4 regions of the Enterobacter sp. ECC-219 genome follow, and region 2 is predicted to be linked to each of the others. Evidence: predicted binding sites of a transcription regulator. Region 2 holds the regulator's gene; each other region holds the start of a gene.
What was found. Region 2 encodes PurR, which represses purine synthesis genes. Its sites were predicted from a motif close to CANGCAAACGTTTGCNTG; they were not measured.
Positions count from the first base shown of each region.

Region 1: pyrC (dihydroorotase) is a predicted target of PurR. The motif match lies at 2,093-2,110, and genes of this name have one in related genera.
Region 3: purT (formate-dependent phosphoribosylglycinamide formyltransferase) is a predicted target of PurR. The motif match lies at 2,700-2,717, and genes of this name have one in related genera.
Region 4: raiA (ribosome-associated translation inhibitor RaiA) is a predicted target of PurR. The motif match lies at 2,281-2,298, and genes of this name have one in related genera.

Region 1 covers NZ_CP143680.1:2,492,917-2,497,129, reverse strand. The annotation lists gene mdtH (multidrug efflux MFS transporter MdtH) at 154-1,362, shown strand; gene V1603_RS11735 (lipoprotein) at 1,487-2,047, shown strand; gene pyrC (dihydroorotase) at 2,174-3,220, shown strand; gene dinI (DNA damage-inducible protein I) at 3,295-3,540, shown strand; gene bssS (biofilm formation regulator BssS) at 3,814-4,068, shown strand; gene solA (N-methyl-L-tryptophan oxidase) at 4,185-4,213, shown strand, end outside.
Region 2 covers NZ_CP143680.1:2,772,218-2,776,430, reverse strand. The annotation lists gene sodB (superoxide dismutase [Fe]) at 1-392, shown strand, start outside; gene V1603_RS13190 (MFS transporter) at 430-1,596, opposite strand; gene V1603_RS13185 (YnhF family membrane protein) at 1,760-1,849, opposite strand; gene purR (HTH-type transcriptional repressor PurR) at 2,147-3,172, shown strand; gene punR (DNA-binding transcriptional activator PunR) at 3,190-4,101, opposite strand.
Region 3 covers NZ_CP143680.1:3,638,736-3,642,948, forward strand. The annotation lists gene ptrB (oligopeptidase B) at 1-1,844, opposite strand, end outside; gene V1603_RS17285 (tellurite resistance TerB family protein) at 1,930-2,580, opposite strand; gene purT (formate-dependent phosphoribosylglycinamide formyltransferase) at 2,751-3,929, shown strand; gene kdgA (bifunctional 4-hydroxy-2-oxoglutarate aldolase/2-dehydro-3-deoxy-phosphogluconate aldolase) at 3,972-4,213, opposite strand, start outside.
Region 4 covers NZ_CP143680.1:4,494,850-4,499,062, reverse strand. The annotation lists gene V1603_RS21375 (SMP-30/gluconolactonase/LRE family protein) at 1-425, shown strand, start outside; gene pheA (bifunctional chorismate mutase/prephenate dehydratase) at 422-1,582, opposite strand; Phe leader region at 1,613-1,738, opposite strand; gene pheL (pheA operon leader peptide PheL) at 1,690-1,737, opposite strand; gene raiA (ribosome-associated translation inhibitor RaiA) at 1,842-2,183, opposite strand; gene bamD (outer membrane protein assembly factor BamD) at 2,452-3,189, opposite strand; gene rluD (23S rRNA pseudouridine(1911/1915/1917) synthase RluD) at 3,321-4,213, shown strand, end outside.

The DNA of each region.
Region 1 (4,213 bases), 280 kb from region 2:
ACCATTTTGACCTCTTTTCACATTTTTCGATGAGAACTCTCTATCAAAGCACCGTTTTGATAAAAAAATATTGTCGCGCGCAGGGGTGGGAAAAAGCGCGGCGACACCGCAGAATGTTAGCGTGCTCACCTTCTTATTTTCCCTGGAGGGAAAATGTCCCGCGTATCACAGGCCAGGAGCCTGGGTAAATATTTCCTGCTCGTCGATAACATGCTGGTCGTGCTCGGCTTTTTTGTCGTGTTCCCCCTCATCTCGATCCGCTTTGTCGATCAAATGGGCTGGGCGGCGTTGATGGTCGGCATTGCGCTGGGGCTACGCCAGTTTGTCCAGCAGGGTCTTGGCGTCTTTGGCGGCGCGATCGCTGACCGCTTTGGCGCTAAACCGATGATCGTTACCGGTATGCTGCTCCGCGCGGCAGGCTTTGCCACGATGGCGGTTGCCCACGAGCCCTGGCTGCTGTGGTTCTCCTGCTTCCTCTCCGGTATCGGGGGCACCCTGTTTGACCCGCCGCGTACCGCGCTGGTGGTAAAGCTTATTCGTCCGCAGCACCGCGGCCGCTTCTTCTCCATTCTGATGATGCAGGACAGCGCCGGGGCGGTTGTTGGCGCCCTGCTGGGCAGCTGGCTGCTGCAGTACGATTTCCGTCTGGTCTGCGCGGCCGGGGCGGTGCTGTTTATTCTGTGCGCACTGTTTAACGGTCTCTATCTCCCGGCCTGGAAGCTGTCTACGGTAAAAGCGCCGGTACGCGAGGGGCTCGGAAGGGTGCTTCGCGACAGGCGTTTTGTCACCTACGTGTTGACCCTGACCGGCTATTACATGCTGGCCGTACAGGTGATGCTGATGCTGCCAATCATAGTGAACGATATTGCGGGCACGCCTGCAGCCGTGAAATGGATGTACGCCATCGAAGCCTGCCTGTCGCTGACGCTGCTTTACCCCATCGCCCGCTGGAGTGAACGGCGTTTTCGCCTGGAGCATCGCCTGATGGCCGGTCTGTTTCTGATGACGCTGAGCATGATGCCTATCGGTCTGGTAAACACGCTCCAGCAGCTTTTTATGCTGATCTGCACCTTCTACATCGGCTCTATCATCGCCGAGCCCGCCCGGGAAACGCTGAGCGCCTCGCTTGCGGATGCGCGTGCGCGCGGCAGCTATATGGGCTTCAGCCGCCTCGGACTGGCCTTTGGCGGTGCGCTGGGTTACGCCGGCGGCGGCTGGCTGTTCGATGCCGGCAAAGCGCTGAACCAGCCGGAGCTCCCCTGGATGATGCTCGGCGTGGTGGGCGTCATGACACTTCTCGCCCTGTGGTGGCAGTTCAGCCAGAAGCGCAGCGCGAGCGGCATGCTCGAACCCGGCGCGTAGCCCTTCCCTCCGGCGGGAGAATGCTCCCGCCACACTTCTCAGTATTTTCTGCTGGTTTCTGCCATTTCACACTGACATACTGACGAAACAGGACAGTAGCGCCGATTTTTCGTTGAGGAACACTATGAAGAAAATTGTCATTGCCGCCGCACTTATCATCAGCGGTCTGCTGGTGGGCTGTAACCAGCTTACGCAATATACCGTCAGTGAGCAGGAAATTAATCAGGCGCTGGAAAAACATAACAATTTCTCTAAAGACATTGGCGTGCCGGGGCTGGCCGATGCCCACATCGTTCTTACCAATCTCACCAGCCAGATTGGTCGTGAAGAGCCGAATAAAGTCACGCTGGCAGGCGATGCCGCGCTTGATATGACGTCTCTATTTGGCAATCAGAAAGCCAACATCAAGCTCAAGCTGAAGGCGCTCCCCGTTTTCAATAAAGAGAAAGGGGCGATTTTCCTGCAGGAGATGGAAGTGGTCGATGCGCAGGTTTCGCCGGACAAGATGGCACCGGTTCTGCAAACCCTGATGCCCTATCTGAACCAGTCGCTGCGTAACTACTTTAATCAGCAGCCGGCGTACGTCTTAAGCGAAGACAAAAGCAAGGGTGAAGCCCTCGCGAAGAAATACGCAAAAGGGATAGAGGTGAAGCCGGGAGAGATCATCATTCCTTTCACCGATTAACCTGAAGGGCGCTGCGGCGCCCTTTTTTTTACGGAAAAGTGTGCAAACGAAAACGTTTCCGCTTATGATTTGTGTCCGGCAAAAACAGCCATCCTTATGACTGATTCCTGACAAGCCGGAGCTTCCATGACTGCACAACCCCAGGTTCTTCAAATCCGCCGCCCTGACGACTGGCATATCCATCTGCGTGATGGCGATATGCTGAAAACCGTCGTGCCCTATACCAGTGAAATTTATGGCCGCGCGATTGTCATGCCAAACCTGGTTCCGCCAGTCACCACCGTCGATGCCGCGATAGCCTACCGCCAGCGCATCCTGGATGCCGTTCCGGCAGGACATGATTTCACCCCGTTGATGACCTGCTACCTGACCGATTCGCTGGACCCGAACGAGGTGGAACGCGGATTTAACGAAGGCGTATTTACGGCGGCGAAACTCTACCCGGCGAACGCCACCACCAACTCCAGCCACGGCGTCACCAGCATTGATGCCATCATGCCGGTGCTGGAGCGTATGCAGAAGCTGGGCATGCCACTGCTGGTACACGGCGAAGTAACGCATGCGGAGATTGACATCTTTGACCGTGAAGCCCGTTTCATCGAGACCGTGATGGAGCCTCTGCGCCAGCGTCTGCCGGCGCTTAAGGTCGTCTTTGAGCATATCACCACCAAAGACGCGGCAGAGTATGTTCGCGACGGCAACGAGCTGATCGCCGCGACCATCACCCCACAGCATCTGATGTTTAACCGTAACCATATGCTGGTGGGCGGGGTGCGCCCTCACCTGTACTGCCTGCCGATCCTCAAGCGCAATGTTCACCAGCAGGCGCTGCGCGAGCTGGTCGCCAGCGGATTCACGCGTGCGTTCCTTGGCACAGACTCCGCGCCTCACGCCCGCCATCGCAAAGAGGCAAGCTGCGGCTGCGCGGGCTGTTTCAACGCTCCAACCGCCCTTGCCAGCTACGCAACCGTATTTGAAGAGATGAACGCGCTGGAGCATTTCGAAGCGTTCTGCTCCCTCAACGGCCCGCGCTTCTACGGCCTGCCGGTCAATGAGACCTTCATTGAGCTGGAGCGTAAAGCGAGCCAGGTTGAGGAGTCCATTGCGCTGACGGATGACGCGCTGATCCCCTTCCTGGCAGGTGAAACCGTAAACTGGACGGTAAAACGCTAAAAAATCAACGCCCCTTGTTGTCAAACCGATAATATGCCTGTATAAATAAACAGTATATTACACAGGGGGCATTTATGCGTATTGAAGTCACCATAGCCAAAACTACCGTTCTGCCTGCCGGCGCGCTTGATGCACTGGCAGGCGAATTATCCCGTCGTATTAACAACACTTTTCCCGATAACGCGGGCGCCGTAACGGTTCGTTACGCCGCAGCGAACAACCTCTCCGTCATGGGTGCCGCAAAAGAAGATAAAGATCGCATAAGCGAAATCCTGCAGGAAACGTGGGAAAGCGCAGACGACTGGTTCATTACCGATTAACACTGCTCCCTCATTGTGTTTTTTTGCCGGGTCGCCCCGGCTTTTTTTTGCCTGTCATTCCTGACGTTCAAATTAATTCAGCATCTTCTTAGAAAATCGTGAACGATATGGTGTTTTATTGTTCGAACAATCCTAAAAAGCAGAAAAATGTGTTGCTACCTGTTTATTTTTCCCGTTGGAACCCTTATTACTTGGTATACTGAAGAAGCTTTCAGAAAAACATGCATTGAACCTCAGAGCCGTTGTCTTCTAACACGCATTTAGGGGGTTATAATGGAAAAGAATAACGAAGTCATCCAGACCCATCCGCTTGTAGGCTGGGATATCAGTACCGTAGATAGCTACGATGCGCTGATGCTGCGTTTGCACTACCAGACCCCAAATCAACTCAACCGTGACGAAGCGGAAGTTGGACAGACGCTGTGGCTAACAACAGACGTCGCCCGTCAGTTTATTTCTATTTTAGAGGCAGGCATTGCAAAAATAGAATCTGGCGACTATCAGGAAAATGAGTATAAACGGCACTAACCGTATGCCCACTTTTCACTCAACAGGCACCCTCGCGGTGCCTTATTTATTTCCCGCTTGTTTGCGCCCGCGTTGTTAATTACTCTGCTAACAAACCGTAAGTTTACGAGATGCATATGAGATACGACTTAATCATTATTGGTAG
Region 2 (4,213 bases):
TTTTTAACAACGCGGCTCAGGTGTGGAACCACACCTTCTACTGGCACTGCCTGGCACCCAATGCCGGTGGCGAACCTGCCGGTGAGCTGGCGGCCGCGATTAACGCCGCTTTTGGCAGCTTCGCCGAGTTTAAGACGAAGTTTACCGATGCAGCCATCAAGAACTTCGGTTCTGGCTGGACGTGGCTGGTAAAAGAGGCGGATGGCAAACTGGCTATCGTGTCCACGTCTAACGCGGGCACCCCGCTGACCACCAGCGCTACGCCGCTGATGACCGTGGACGTGTGGGAACACGCTTACTACATTGATTACCGCAACGCGCGCCCGAACTACCTGGAACACTTCTGGGCGCTGGTTAACTGGGAATTTGTCGCGAAGAATTTCGCCGCGTAAAAGACACGCAGAAGGGTTCGCCCTTCTGCGTTTTTGCTTATTCCGCCGTGCAAACGGCTTCAGGCTGTTTACGGCCGGACATCATTACCAGCAGCAGGCCGAGCGCTGCAATAATGGCCCCCATCACCGGCACAAAACTGTACCCCAGACCACCTGAAATCACGGCACCTCCGGCAGCTGCGCCCAGCGCATTGCCGAGATTGAACGCCCCGATATTCACGGAAGACGAGAGGCCCGGCGCCTCATGGGCGACACGCATCACGCGCATCTGCAGCGGCGGCACCACGGCAAAGGTTGCGGCCCCCCAGACGACCATCGCAATCGCCGCTCCGAACTCATTACGCGCCAGCCACGGGATAGCAACCATAATGACAATCAGCAGGGTTAAGAAGCCTTTCAGCGTCCCGCTCACGGAACGGTCAGCAAATTTCCCGCCGAGATAGTTGCCGATCGAGAAGCCGACGCCAATCAGCACCAGCATCGCGGTAACGAAAAGAGGCGTTGCGTGGGTGATATCGTGCAGCACCGGTGAAATATAGGTGTAGAGGGTAAACATCGCCCCTGCCCCCAGCACCGTGGTGAGCAGCGCGGAGAGCACCTGCGGGCGCATCAGCACCGCCAGCTCTTTACGCACTTCCGGACGTTCTCCTGCTCTTCCTTTCGGCAGAGAGAAGAACAACGCCACCATTGCGACCACGCCCAGCCCGGCCGTCGCCAGGAAGGACATACGCCAGCCGATCGCTTCCCCCAGCCAGGTTGCCGCCGGCACCCCGCCAATGTTGGCAATCGTCAGCCCCATAAACATGGTCGCTACAGCGCTTGCCTGCTTGTGTTTTGGCACTACGCTTGCGGCCACGACCGAGCCCAGCCCAAAGAACGCGCCGTGGTTCAGGCTGGTCAGAATGCGCGACAGCATCAGGGTGGTGTAGTCCGGCGAAATGGCCGAAAGCACGTTGCCCAGAGTGAAAATCGCCATCAGGAAAATCAGCGCATTGCGGCGCGCCCGGTGAGAAAGCAGAAGCGTCATCAGCGGCGCCCCCACCATCACGCCGATGGCGTAGGCGCTGATTAACATGCCTGCCGCAGGGATCGAGACGTCTACGCCCCGGGCAATAACAGGCAGTAACCCCATCGGGGAGAATTCAGTGGTGCCAATCCCAAAAGCGCCAATCGCCAGGGCCAGCAGGGGAAAATTGATTTTCATGCGTCAACTCCGGATGCCGTGTCATGTGGTGACACAGAACAAAGAAGCGGAAAGCATGACATCAATCACAAAAAATGAGAAGTTAACAAAATGGCAAAAGATTTTTGCCAGAGAAGTAACAATCGCGGCGATGGGGAGGGAGAAGGCTCTCCCTCCGCGTAAATCAGTGCAGCGCAGCCGTCAGACCGGCCGCGACAATCAGAGCCAGCACAACAACGGTGGTGAACAGCGAAAACTTCAGATCGGAACTCATCAATTTTTCTCCTTTTAATCCCCCCACGAAAAGTGAGCTTGCTCATTTTTGCACAGATTCCGTCAAAAATCTTCCTGGATTTATACTGATAACCACTTTACCTCTTCCCCTTTTCATCAAGATAGGCCAAAATTCCACGCTAAATTTATTAGCGTACCGGCCATTGACCCCCTCCTGACGTCCCGTGTCGTTTTCCTGGCGTGCCGCAATCCAAAATTGCGTGATAAGGGTGAGAGAAGGCAAACGTTTACCTTCAAGTTTTTCAGGAGCTTAGGATATGGTCTGGAGTGACATTTAATGGCAACAATTAAAGACGTAGCAAAACGCGCAAACGTTTCCACTACAACCGTATCACATGTAATTAACAAAACCCGCTTCGTGGCGGAAGAGACGCGCAACGCGGTCTGGGCAGCGATCAAAGAGCTGCACTATTCGCCAAGCGCGGTTGCGCGCAGCCTCAAGGTCAATCACACCAAGTCCATTGGATTACTGGCGACCAGCAGTGAAGCGGCCTATTTTGCCGAGATCATTGAAGCGGTGGAGAAAAACTGCTTCCAGAAAGGCTATACCCTGATTCTCGGCAACGCATGGAACAGCATTGAAAAACAGCGCGCCTACCTGTCGATGATGGCGCAAAAGCGCGTGGATGGCCTGCTGGTAATGTGTTCCGAGTACCCGGAATCCGTGCTGTCGATGCTGGAAGAGTATCGCCATATTCCGATGGTGGTGATGGACTGGGGCGAAGCGCGCGCGGATTTCACCGATTCGGTTATCGATAACGCCTTTGAGGGCGGCTATATGGCCGGCCGTTATCTGATTGAGCGCGGCCATCGCGAGATTGGCGTGATCCCGGGTCCGCTGGAGCGCAACACCGGCGCGGGCCGTCTGGCCGGCTTTATGAAAGCGATGGAAGAAGCGCTGATTACCGTGCCGGAAAATTGGATCGTGCAGGGCGACTTTGAGCCGGAATCAGGCTACCGCGCGATGCAGCAGATCGTCTCCCAGCCGCACCGCCCGACCGCCGTCTTCTGCGGGGGGGACATCATGGCGATGGGCGCCCTCTGTGCGGCCGATGAGCTGGGTCTGCGCGTCCCGCAGGACATCTCCGTGATCGGGTATGACAACGTGCGCAACGCGCGCTTCTTCACGCCAGCGTTGACCACCATTCACCAGCCGAAAGATTCGCTGGGTGAAACCGCCTTCAATATGCTGCTGGACAGGATCGTCAACAAACGTGAAGAGTCGCAGTCCATTGAAGTTCACCCTCGCCTTATCGAACGCCGTTCCGTTGCGGATGGCCCGTTCCGCGACTACCGTCGTTAATCTCATTGCGGAGCCAGTCAGGCTGGCTCCCTCAGCCACTCCCGGTTAAGCGTTTCGCTGTCCCCCAGATAATCCAGAAGCCAGGCCATCGCCGGCGAAACATCATTTTGTTGCCAGGTGAGGCAGCAGGCCGCATCCGGGAACGGATTCTCCAGGGCCAGCTCAACCCACTCACCGGTGTCGATTCGCGGTCGCGCAAAATGAACGGGTACCATCGCGACGCAGAGCCCGGCGCTGAGGCACGTCGCCGACGATTCCCAGTCAGGGGCCACCACCCGCCGCTGGTTGTCCAAAAGCCAGGTGATACGCTTGGGCAGCGAGCGGGAGGTATCCTCCAGCACCAGCGACGGCCAGCCGCGCAGCGTATCATCGCTCAGCGGCCCTCCCATCTTCGCCAGCGGATGATCGCTTGCCACCACGCATTTCCAGCTCAGCATACCCATATCGCGAAAGGCGTAACGCCCCCCGACCGGGATCGCCTGCGTGGCCCCAATGGCCATCTCTGCCCTGCCGTCCGCCAGCGCATCCCAGACGCCGTTGAACACCTCCTGCGAAACCCACAGTTCGACGTCAGAAAAATGACGGTAGAAATCGACAATCATCTGCCGGGTGCGCTCGGGCTTAACGATGTTATCCACCGCAATGGAAAGGTGTCCCCGCCAGCCGTTCGCGATCTGCTGGCACTGCTCGCGGGTGATCTGCATTTTTTTGATAACAGAACGCCCTTCCTTCAAAAACCACGCCCCTGCAGGCGTTAATTCCACATCACGATGCCGCCGTTCAAACAGCGGTACCGCCAGCCACTCCTCAAGCTGACGTACGGTATAGCTGATAGCCGAAGGGACGCGATGTAGCTCCTGCGCCGCCCCGCTAAAGCTGCCGTTACGCGCGACAGCATCGACCACTTCAAGAGAATAATCTGACCACATTTTCTGCCTGCAAAAAATTTGAATGCACCCGCCAAATATTAGCGTTTCACAAGCGGCTTTGCACTCCCTACACTCAGCGCCAACGTATACCTGCCTCCTCAGGAGAATAAAA
Region 3 (4,213 bases), 870 kb from region 2:
AAACCGGTCGTCACCAGCATGTGCGGGTACGCTTTCGCTTCCACGTTATCGTACGGGCTGTACTCTTTCATATAGCGATAATAGGCTTCATCCTGCGGGTTACCCCACTCCTCAAACTCCCCGGTCGTCAGCGGAATGGACTCATCGAGCATGGTTGTCACCACATCAACAAACGGAACCTGCGCAACAATGCCCTTAAAGCGATCGGGGCGCTGATTGATGACGGCACCCATCAACATTCCGCCCGCGCTGCCGCCCATGCCGAAGCAGAGCTGCGGATCGCCATAACCTTGTTCAATTAACGCATCGCAGACGTCGAGATAGTCGTTGAAGGTGTTTTTCTTTTTCAGGAATTTCCCGTCTTCATACCAGTGCTGCCCCAGCTCGCCGCCGCCGCGAATGTGGGCAATAGCGAAAACAAAGCCGCGATCGAGCAGGCTTAATCTGCTGCTGCTGAAGTCAGCATCCATGCTGGAGCCATAGGAGCCGTAGCCGTAGACCAGGATCGGATTTTTACCTTTCTGAAAATGCGCCTTGTGATAAACGAGCGAAACCGGGACCTCAACGCCGTCGCGCGCGGTGACCCACAGGTGTTCGCTGCGATAATTGTCGGAATCAAAGCCCTTCACTTCGGTTTGCTTAAGCACCTGGCGCTGTCCGGTATCCATATCCAGCTCGAAGAGCGTATCCGGAGTGGTCATGGATGAGTAGCCGTAGCGCAGCCGCGACGATTCGGGTTCAGGGTTGAAGCCGATCCACGTGACGTAGGCCGGATCGTCGAACGCAATCCCAATCACCTCACGCGTTTTACGGTTGATCTGCCGGATGCTGGTCAGCCCCCGCTGACGCTCTTCCACCACCAGCCAGTCGGTAAACAGCGTGAACCCTTCCAGCATCACCTGATCCCGCGCGGGGATAAGCACCTCCCACTTGCGCTCGTCGCGCACCTTGGTTTTGTACAGACCAAAGTTTTTGCCCTCGCGATTCGAACGCAGATAAAAGCTGTGCTGGAAGTGATCCAGGCTGTACTCGTGATCCTTGCGGCGCGGCAGGAAGCAGAGCGGCTGGGCATCAGGCAGTTCGGCATCCAGAAGCAGTACTTCCGAGGTGGTGGCGCTGGCCAGGAAGATAATCACATAGTGGCGCGAGGAGGTTTTATGCAGGCTGACATAAAACGTTTCGTCTTTCTCTTCATAGACCAGCTCGTCATCGGCTGAGTCCGTGCCTACGGTATGGCGCCACACCTGATAAGGCAGCAGCGTGGAAGCATGCTTTTTGACGTAGTAGACCGTCTCGGAATCGTTCGCCCAGACAAAATCCGGGGAGACATTTTCCAGCATTTCCGGATACCAGTTGCCGGTTTCCAGATTGCGAAAACGCAGGCCGTACTGGCGACGGGAGAGATAATCCTCCGCCAGCGCCATTATGGTGTTGTCCGGGGAGATGGACATGCCGCCCAGGGTATAAAACTCGCTGTGGGCGGCTCGCTGGTTCGCATCCAGCAGAATGTCCCATTCATCCCACTCGGCGCTTAATACCGACTGTCGCTGATAGATGGGATACTCATTGCCGGGCTCGTAAATATGGCGATAGCGATAGCCGTTTTTGGTCCACGGCGCGGAGATATCGCGCTGGGGAATGCGCTGCACCATTTCGTTCAGCAGCTGGTCCTGAAGCGCCTGCTGGCTGGACATGACCTTGCGACCATAGTCGTTTTCTTCGTGCAGGTAGTCGAGCACCTCTGGCCGGGAACGCGAATCATCCCGGAGCCAGTAGTAATTATCTATACGCGTATCGCCATGCGTGACGATCGCATAAGGAGTACGTCGGGCTTTCGGTGGCATGTCATCATTCTTTTGAGTTTTACACCCTATAAGGTTGGCAAAACCCGCGCATGATGCAAGCGAAACATGACCACCGGGGCGAGAGTTAGCCCTGTAGCGTCTGTTTTTGCTCCCGGATATCTTTTTCTATCCCTTCGCGTACGTCCTGAGGGATTTTCAGCGCATCGCCGAGGGCGTTGAGATAGCTGCGTTCCATAAAGTGATCGATATCGATGGCGGCACAGCTGAGGAAATAAAGTTCCAGCGCTTCTTCCTCATTTTTCACGTTCAGCGCCAGACGCTGCGGATCGAGCGGCTGCTCAATGGCCTGAGCCACCAGCGTTCTGCCCTGCTCTTCAACCCCGGCTTCGCGCAACTGCTGTTCGATAGCCGCTCTCTCTTTATCATCAATGTGCCCGTCGCTTTTGGCGGCAAACACCAGCGCGAGAATAAGCCGCTCCGTGCGCAAATCCAGCGGAGAAGTATGCTCGCCATAGTGAGGTTCATCGCGGTGCGCCGCCCGCACTTTATCCTTGTATTTGTTCCACAGCACGGTGCCAGCGATGGCACCACCACCGGCCAGCAGCGCGCCGGTACCGTACTTCGCCAGCAGCTTGCGTGAGGATTTATTGGCAACCAGCAGCCCTGCCAGCCCGCCGAGTGCCCCCGGTACCAGCAGCTTGCTCAGCCCCTGCTCGCCGGAACCTGACGTTTTCTGTCCTAACATGGATTGCAGTTGATTTAACCAGCCTGACATGGATTCCCTCGCTTAACGGTTAACATTTTCCACAGCGTATGCGAGCAGGCGTCAGGAAATGTCCGCTAAGGCTAAAGAAGCGCAAATTTCTCATCTGCCTTTTTGCCCTGCGCAAGACAGACGCAAACGTTTTCGTTTATACTGCGCGCATCTTTTTCAGGGGGAATATTATGACTCGTTTAGGAACCGCGCTGCGGCCTGCGGCGACGCGCGTGATGCTGTTGGGATCGGGTGAACTGGGTAAAGAAGTCGCCATTGAGTGTCAGCGCTTAGGGGTGGAAGTGATTGCCGTAGACCGCTACGCTGACGCGCCCGCCATGCACGTCGCCCATCGTTCTTATGTGATTAACATGCTGGACGGCGATGCCCTGCGTACGCTCATCATGCAGGAGAAACCGGATTACGTCGTGCCGGAAATTGAAGCTATCGCAACCGATACGCTGATCGCGCTTGAGCAGGAAGGCCAGCGCGTGGTGCCCTGCGCCAGAGCGGCAAAACTGACCATGAACCGTGAAGGCATTCGCCGCCTGGCGGCGGAGGAGCTGGGGCTGCCGACCTCACGCTACCGTTTTGCGGGCGACAAAACCGCATTCCTGCAGGCCGTCGAGGAGATTGGCTACCCGTGCATCATTAAGCCGGTGATGAGCTCTTCCGGTAAAGGTCAGAGCTTTATTCGCGACAGCAGCGCGCTGGATAGCGCGTGGGATTATGCGCAACAGGGTGGCCGTGCCGGTGCCGGTCGCGTCATTGTCGAAGGCGTGGTGAAGTTTGATTTCGAAATCACTCTGCTCACCGTCAGCGCCGTGGACGGCGTCCATTTCTGCGACCCGATAGGTCACCGTCAGGAAGATGGCGATTACCGCGAATCCTGGCAACCGCAGCAGATGAGCCCCCTGGCGCTGGAGCGTGCCCGGGAGATTGCCCGTAAAACCGTTCTGGCCCTGGGCGGCTACGGCCTGTTCGGCGTGGAACTGTTCGTTTGCGGTGACGAGGTGATTTTCAGCGAAGTCTCCCCTCGCCCGCATGACACCGGGATGGTTACGCTCATTTCGCAGGATCTCTCCGAGTTCGCCCTGCACGTGCGCGCCTTCCTCGACCTGCCGGTTGGCGGCATCCGTCAGTACGGCCCGGCGGCCTCGGCGGTGATCCTGCCACAGTTGACCAGCCAGAATGTGACGTTTGATAACGTCGAAGGTGCGGTTGGCGCAGGCCTGCAGGTCCGTCTGTTCGGCAAGCCGGAGATCGACGGCACGCGTCGTCTGGGCGTGGCGTTAGCCATCGGGGATAAGGTTGACGAGGCCGTAGCAAGAGCAAAAGCGGCGGCAGCGAACGTTAAGATAGCAGGATAGAAAAAACGGGCCGAAAGGCCCGTTTTTCATGCTGCGAATAAGTTACTGCTTCGCGCCTTCAACCGCTTCGCGAGCCAGTTTCGTGATGCGATCCCAGTCGCCCGCTTCCAGCGCATCCGCCGGTACCAGCCATGAGCCACCGATGCACAGCACGCTTTTCAGCGCCAGGTAGTCGCGGTAGTTCGCCGGAGAGATACCCCCAGTCGGGCAGAAACGTACCTGAGAGAAGGGACCCGCAATCGCCTGCAGCGCTTTAGTACCGCCATTAGCTTCTGCCGGGAAGA
Region 4 (4,213 bases), 1.7 Mb from region 2:
CGTTTAGCCCGGATAAGCGGTGGATGTTTACCTCCGACACGCCAAACGGCGTAATTTACCGTACGCCGCTTGATGAGCATGGTGACCCTGGCAGGCGCGAGGTGTTTCGTCAGTTTAAAGCGGGAGAAGGGATACCCGACGGCGCGGCGATGGATGTGGAAGGCTGCTACTGGAGCGCGCTGTTTGACGGCTGGCGTATTGCGCGTTTTTCTCCGCAAGGGGAGCAACTGGAAGAATACCGCATGCCGGTGCGTTGCCCGACGATGGTCTGCTTTGGCGGCGATGACATGAAAACGCTGTTCATTACCACCACGCGGGAAAATATGGATGCGGAGGAGGTGGAGAAGTATCCGCTCTCCGGCGGCATCTTCACCCTGCCTGTCAGCGTAGCAGGGATGAAGAAAAGTCGGTTTATCGAACGTTAAGCCGGGTCAACCGGGACGACGTTTTCGCTCGGATAGCAGCCCAGCACTTTCATGGAGCGCGTGATTTCGCCGAGTTCGCGCAGGGCTTTCTGCATGGAAGCTGACTCCAGGTTGGCCTGGATATCGAGGTAGAACATCTCTTCCCACGGGTTACCGTGGATTGGGCGTGATTCCAGTTTGGTCATGATCAGGTTGTGGTTGCGCAGCACCAGCAGGGCTTCAACCAGCGCGCCGGCCTGCTGGCCGGTTGCCATCAGCAGCGTGGTTTTCGCCGGCACCTGGTCTGACACGTTGATTGCCTTGCGGGCCAGCACCACGAAACGGGTGATGTTTTGCGTCTGGTTTGCCAGGTTGCGTTCCAGCACTTGCAGTCCATACAGCGCGCCGCCCGCTTCGCTGCCGAGCGCTGCAACGGTTGGGGAGTTGGCCTGCGCCACTTTTTCCATCGCCGCCGAGGTGCTTTCGGTGTACTCAATTTTCCAGTTCGGATAGCGGTTCAGGAACTGGCTACACTGCTGGAACGGCTGCGGATGGCTGTACACGGTTTCGATCGTGCTCAGGTCGGTTGAGCCGGAGACCAGCACGCAGTGATCGATAGGGATCGTCAGCTCGCCGACCAGTGACAGGCTGGTGTGCTGCAGTAAATCATAGACGTCGTTAATGGCACCGGAGCTGGTGTTTTCAATCGGCACGACGGCGTAATCGGCCTGGCCGGTCTCGACCTGGTTAAAAATGTCGGCAAACTTCGCACAGCCGCTCTCAATAAATTCTTCGAAGTGGCGCGCGGCATATTGACGTGCGGCCAGGTGAGAGTAGGAGCCTTTAGGCCCGAGGAAGGCGATGCGTGCCGAGTGCGGGTTGGTTTTGTTCAGATGCTGCTGGAGTAACGCTTGCTGGGTGAGAACGGAGTCTTCGATGATGAGCTGGAACAACCGGGTGATGTAATGGGCATCGAGGTGATGCGCTCTGCCTAGCTGGATCAGACGCTCCAGCAGGTCGCGCTCGCGGTCGATATCACGCACCGGGCGATGGGAGTCCAGTTTGGCTTTGCCTACTTCAATGGCGAGCGCGCGGCGTTCGGCCAGCAGCGCCAGCAATTTTTCATCCAGCGCGCTGATTTTTACTCGCAGATCCAGTAACGGGTTTTCCGGTGTCATAGTGTTGCCTGTCTCATTTTATCGTTATCAATAAAAAAGGCCCCCCGGTGTGGGAGGCCTTGTTGTTCGTCTTCGCATTCTTTATCACACGACGAAACGCCTCCCGTTCAGGGGAAGGTAAAAAAGAATGCGAAGAAGAACGGCGTAAGTTTCATAAAGTCATCCTGTGATTGATACCGTTAAAGTACCCGTACTGTTTTCACCCTGTCAATAAAAAACGCGCCCGAAGGCGCGTTGGCGGTACACTCAATTTAAAGGATTACTCTTCTTCAACTTCTTCCGCGAAGCTGGCGTCTTTCACCGATGTTGCGGCGCGACGGGCTTCACCTTTGTGTTGCACTTTATTGAGCTGCCGTTCCAGCTTGTTGATCAAATCGTTAATAGCGGTGTACATATCCTCGTGTTTTGCGCTGGCGACCAGATGGCCGTTTGGAGTATTGATAGTTGCGTCAGCGATGAAACCCTGGGGCTCCTTGGACAGGATGATATGTGGATTAATCAAATGAGTTTGCCATTTATCCAGTTTGGCGAGACGGTCTGCGACGTGCTGGCGAATTGCCGGAGTAATTTCCATTTGTTTACTGGTAATGTTCATTGTCATAAATTTTACCTCTTGTCTTTCCGTCTTGGTGATTCCAGCATACCCGACCTAATGTCAAAATGTGTGATTTAGATCACGTTATTTTGTCGGTTTTTGTCAGGGAATCTTTTTTGTGAGGCAGGGCAGGAAGAGGTGAGATTTACCTTGTGGAAGGTACGAATTGCGGTCATAGTTGACGGGATGTGTTGAGGCTAAAGCGCTTCAGCGGATGTCTGAAATGAATAAAGAAACGGCAGCCTTCTGGCTGCCGTTTTGCATTGAAGCGATATCAGGTGTTGCTGCTGTTCGCGGCGATGATTTTCGCCACTTTTTCAGCCTGAGCGGTCATCTGCATCTGACGGTAAGCATTTTCCATCAGCTTCAGGCCGTCACGCGTTGCCTGAGTATCCGGATAATCACGCAGCATACCTTCTACGCGGTTAACCACAGCAACCCATGCGCCACGGCGGGTATAGTATTCCGCAACGGAGTATTCATACTTTGCCAGACGATCTTTCAGGAACACCAGACGTTTGGTTGCGTCGGTGACGTACTGACTGTTCGGATAGCCGCGCACCAGCTTGGAGAAGTCATTGAAGGCATCGCGCGCATGCTGCGGGTCACGGTCGGAACGATCCACGCCGAAGAAGCCCTGCAGCGCACTGTCATCCAGCGCCATGTTGGTCAGACCGCGCATGTACATGACGTAATCGATGTTAGGATGAGTCGGGTTCAGACGCATGAAACGATCGATAGTTGCCTGAGCCAGCGGCAGATCGGCATTTTTGTAGTAGGCGTAGATGAGATCTAACTGTACCTGCTGCGAATACGGACCAAACGGATAGCGATTATCCAACGCTTCCAGTTGCGTTATCGCCTGTTTCCAGTTACCGTCCTGCAACTTTTGTTGTGCAGTCGCATAGATTTCATTCGGCGGATTGTCAGGGACCTGTTCATTCGAACCGGAGCAGCCCACCAAAGCCAGGCTCAACGTGGCCGCTGCCACCAGATATTTCATGCGCGTCATGACGTTTTGACTTTCCTCAAATGTTTGTCCGGGAGAAACTCTGTTCCTGCTCCCGATTAAGACCAGCTACAATAGCACACTATATTAAACGGCAAAGCCGTAAAACCCAACGTTAAACAAAGAAGCAGTTTATGGCACAACGAGTAGAACTCACCGCAACAGTCTCCGAAAATCAGCTCGGTCAACGCTTAGATCAGGCTTTGGCCGAATTGTTCCCTGATTATTCGCGTTCACGCATAAAAGAATGGATCCTTGACCAGCGTGTGCTGGTAAACGGCAAGATCTGGGACAAACCAAAAGAGAAAGTGTTTGGTGGGGAAGCTGTTGCCATCAATGCTGAAATCGAAGAGGAAATCCGCTTCGAGCCGCAGGATATCCCGCTGGACATCGTCTATGAAGATGATGACATTCTGGTGATCAACAAGCCGCGCGACCTGGTTGTACATCCGGGCGCGGGTAATCCTGACGGTACGGTGCTTAATGCACTTCTCCATTATTATCCGCCGATCGCGGATGTTCCACGTGCAGGCATCGTTCACCGTCTGGATAAAGACACCACCGGTCTGATGGTAGTGGCGAAGACTGTTCCTGCTCAAACTCGTCTGGTGGAATCACTGCAGCTGCGTGAAATCACCCGCGAATATGAAGCGGTGGCGATTGGGCACATGACTGCTGGCGGCACGGTAGAAGAGCCGATCAGCCGTCACCCGACGAAACGTACCCATATGTCGGTGCATCCGATGGGTAAACCTGCGGTGACGCACTATCGCATTATGGAGCACTTCCGTATTCATACCCGCCTGCGTCTGCGCCTGGAAACCGGGCGTACTCACCAGATCCGCGTTCACATGGCGCACATTACCCATCCGCTGGTGGGGGATCAGGTGTACGGTGGGCGTCCGCGTCCGCCAAAAGGCGCATCGGATGAGTTCATCAGCGTATTGCGTAAATTCGACCGTCAGGCGCTGCACGCGACCATGCTGCGTCTTTATCATCCGATTACAGGAATCCAGATGGAGTGGCA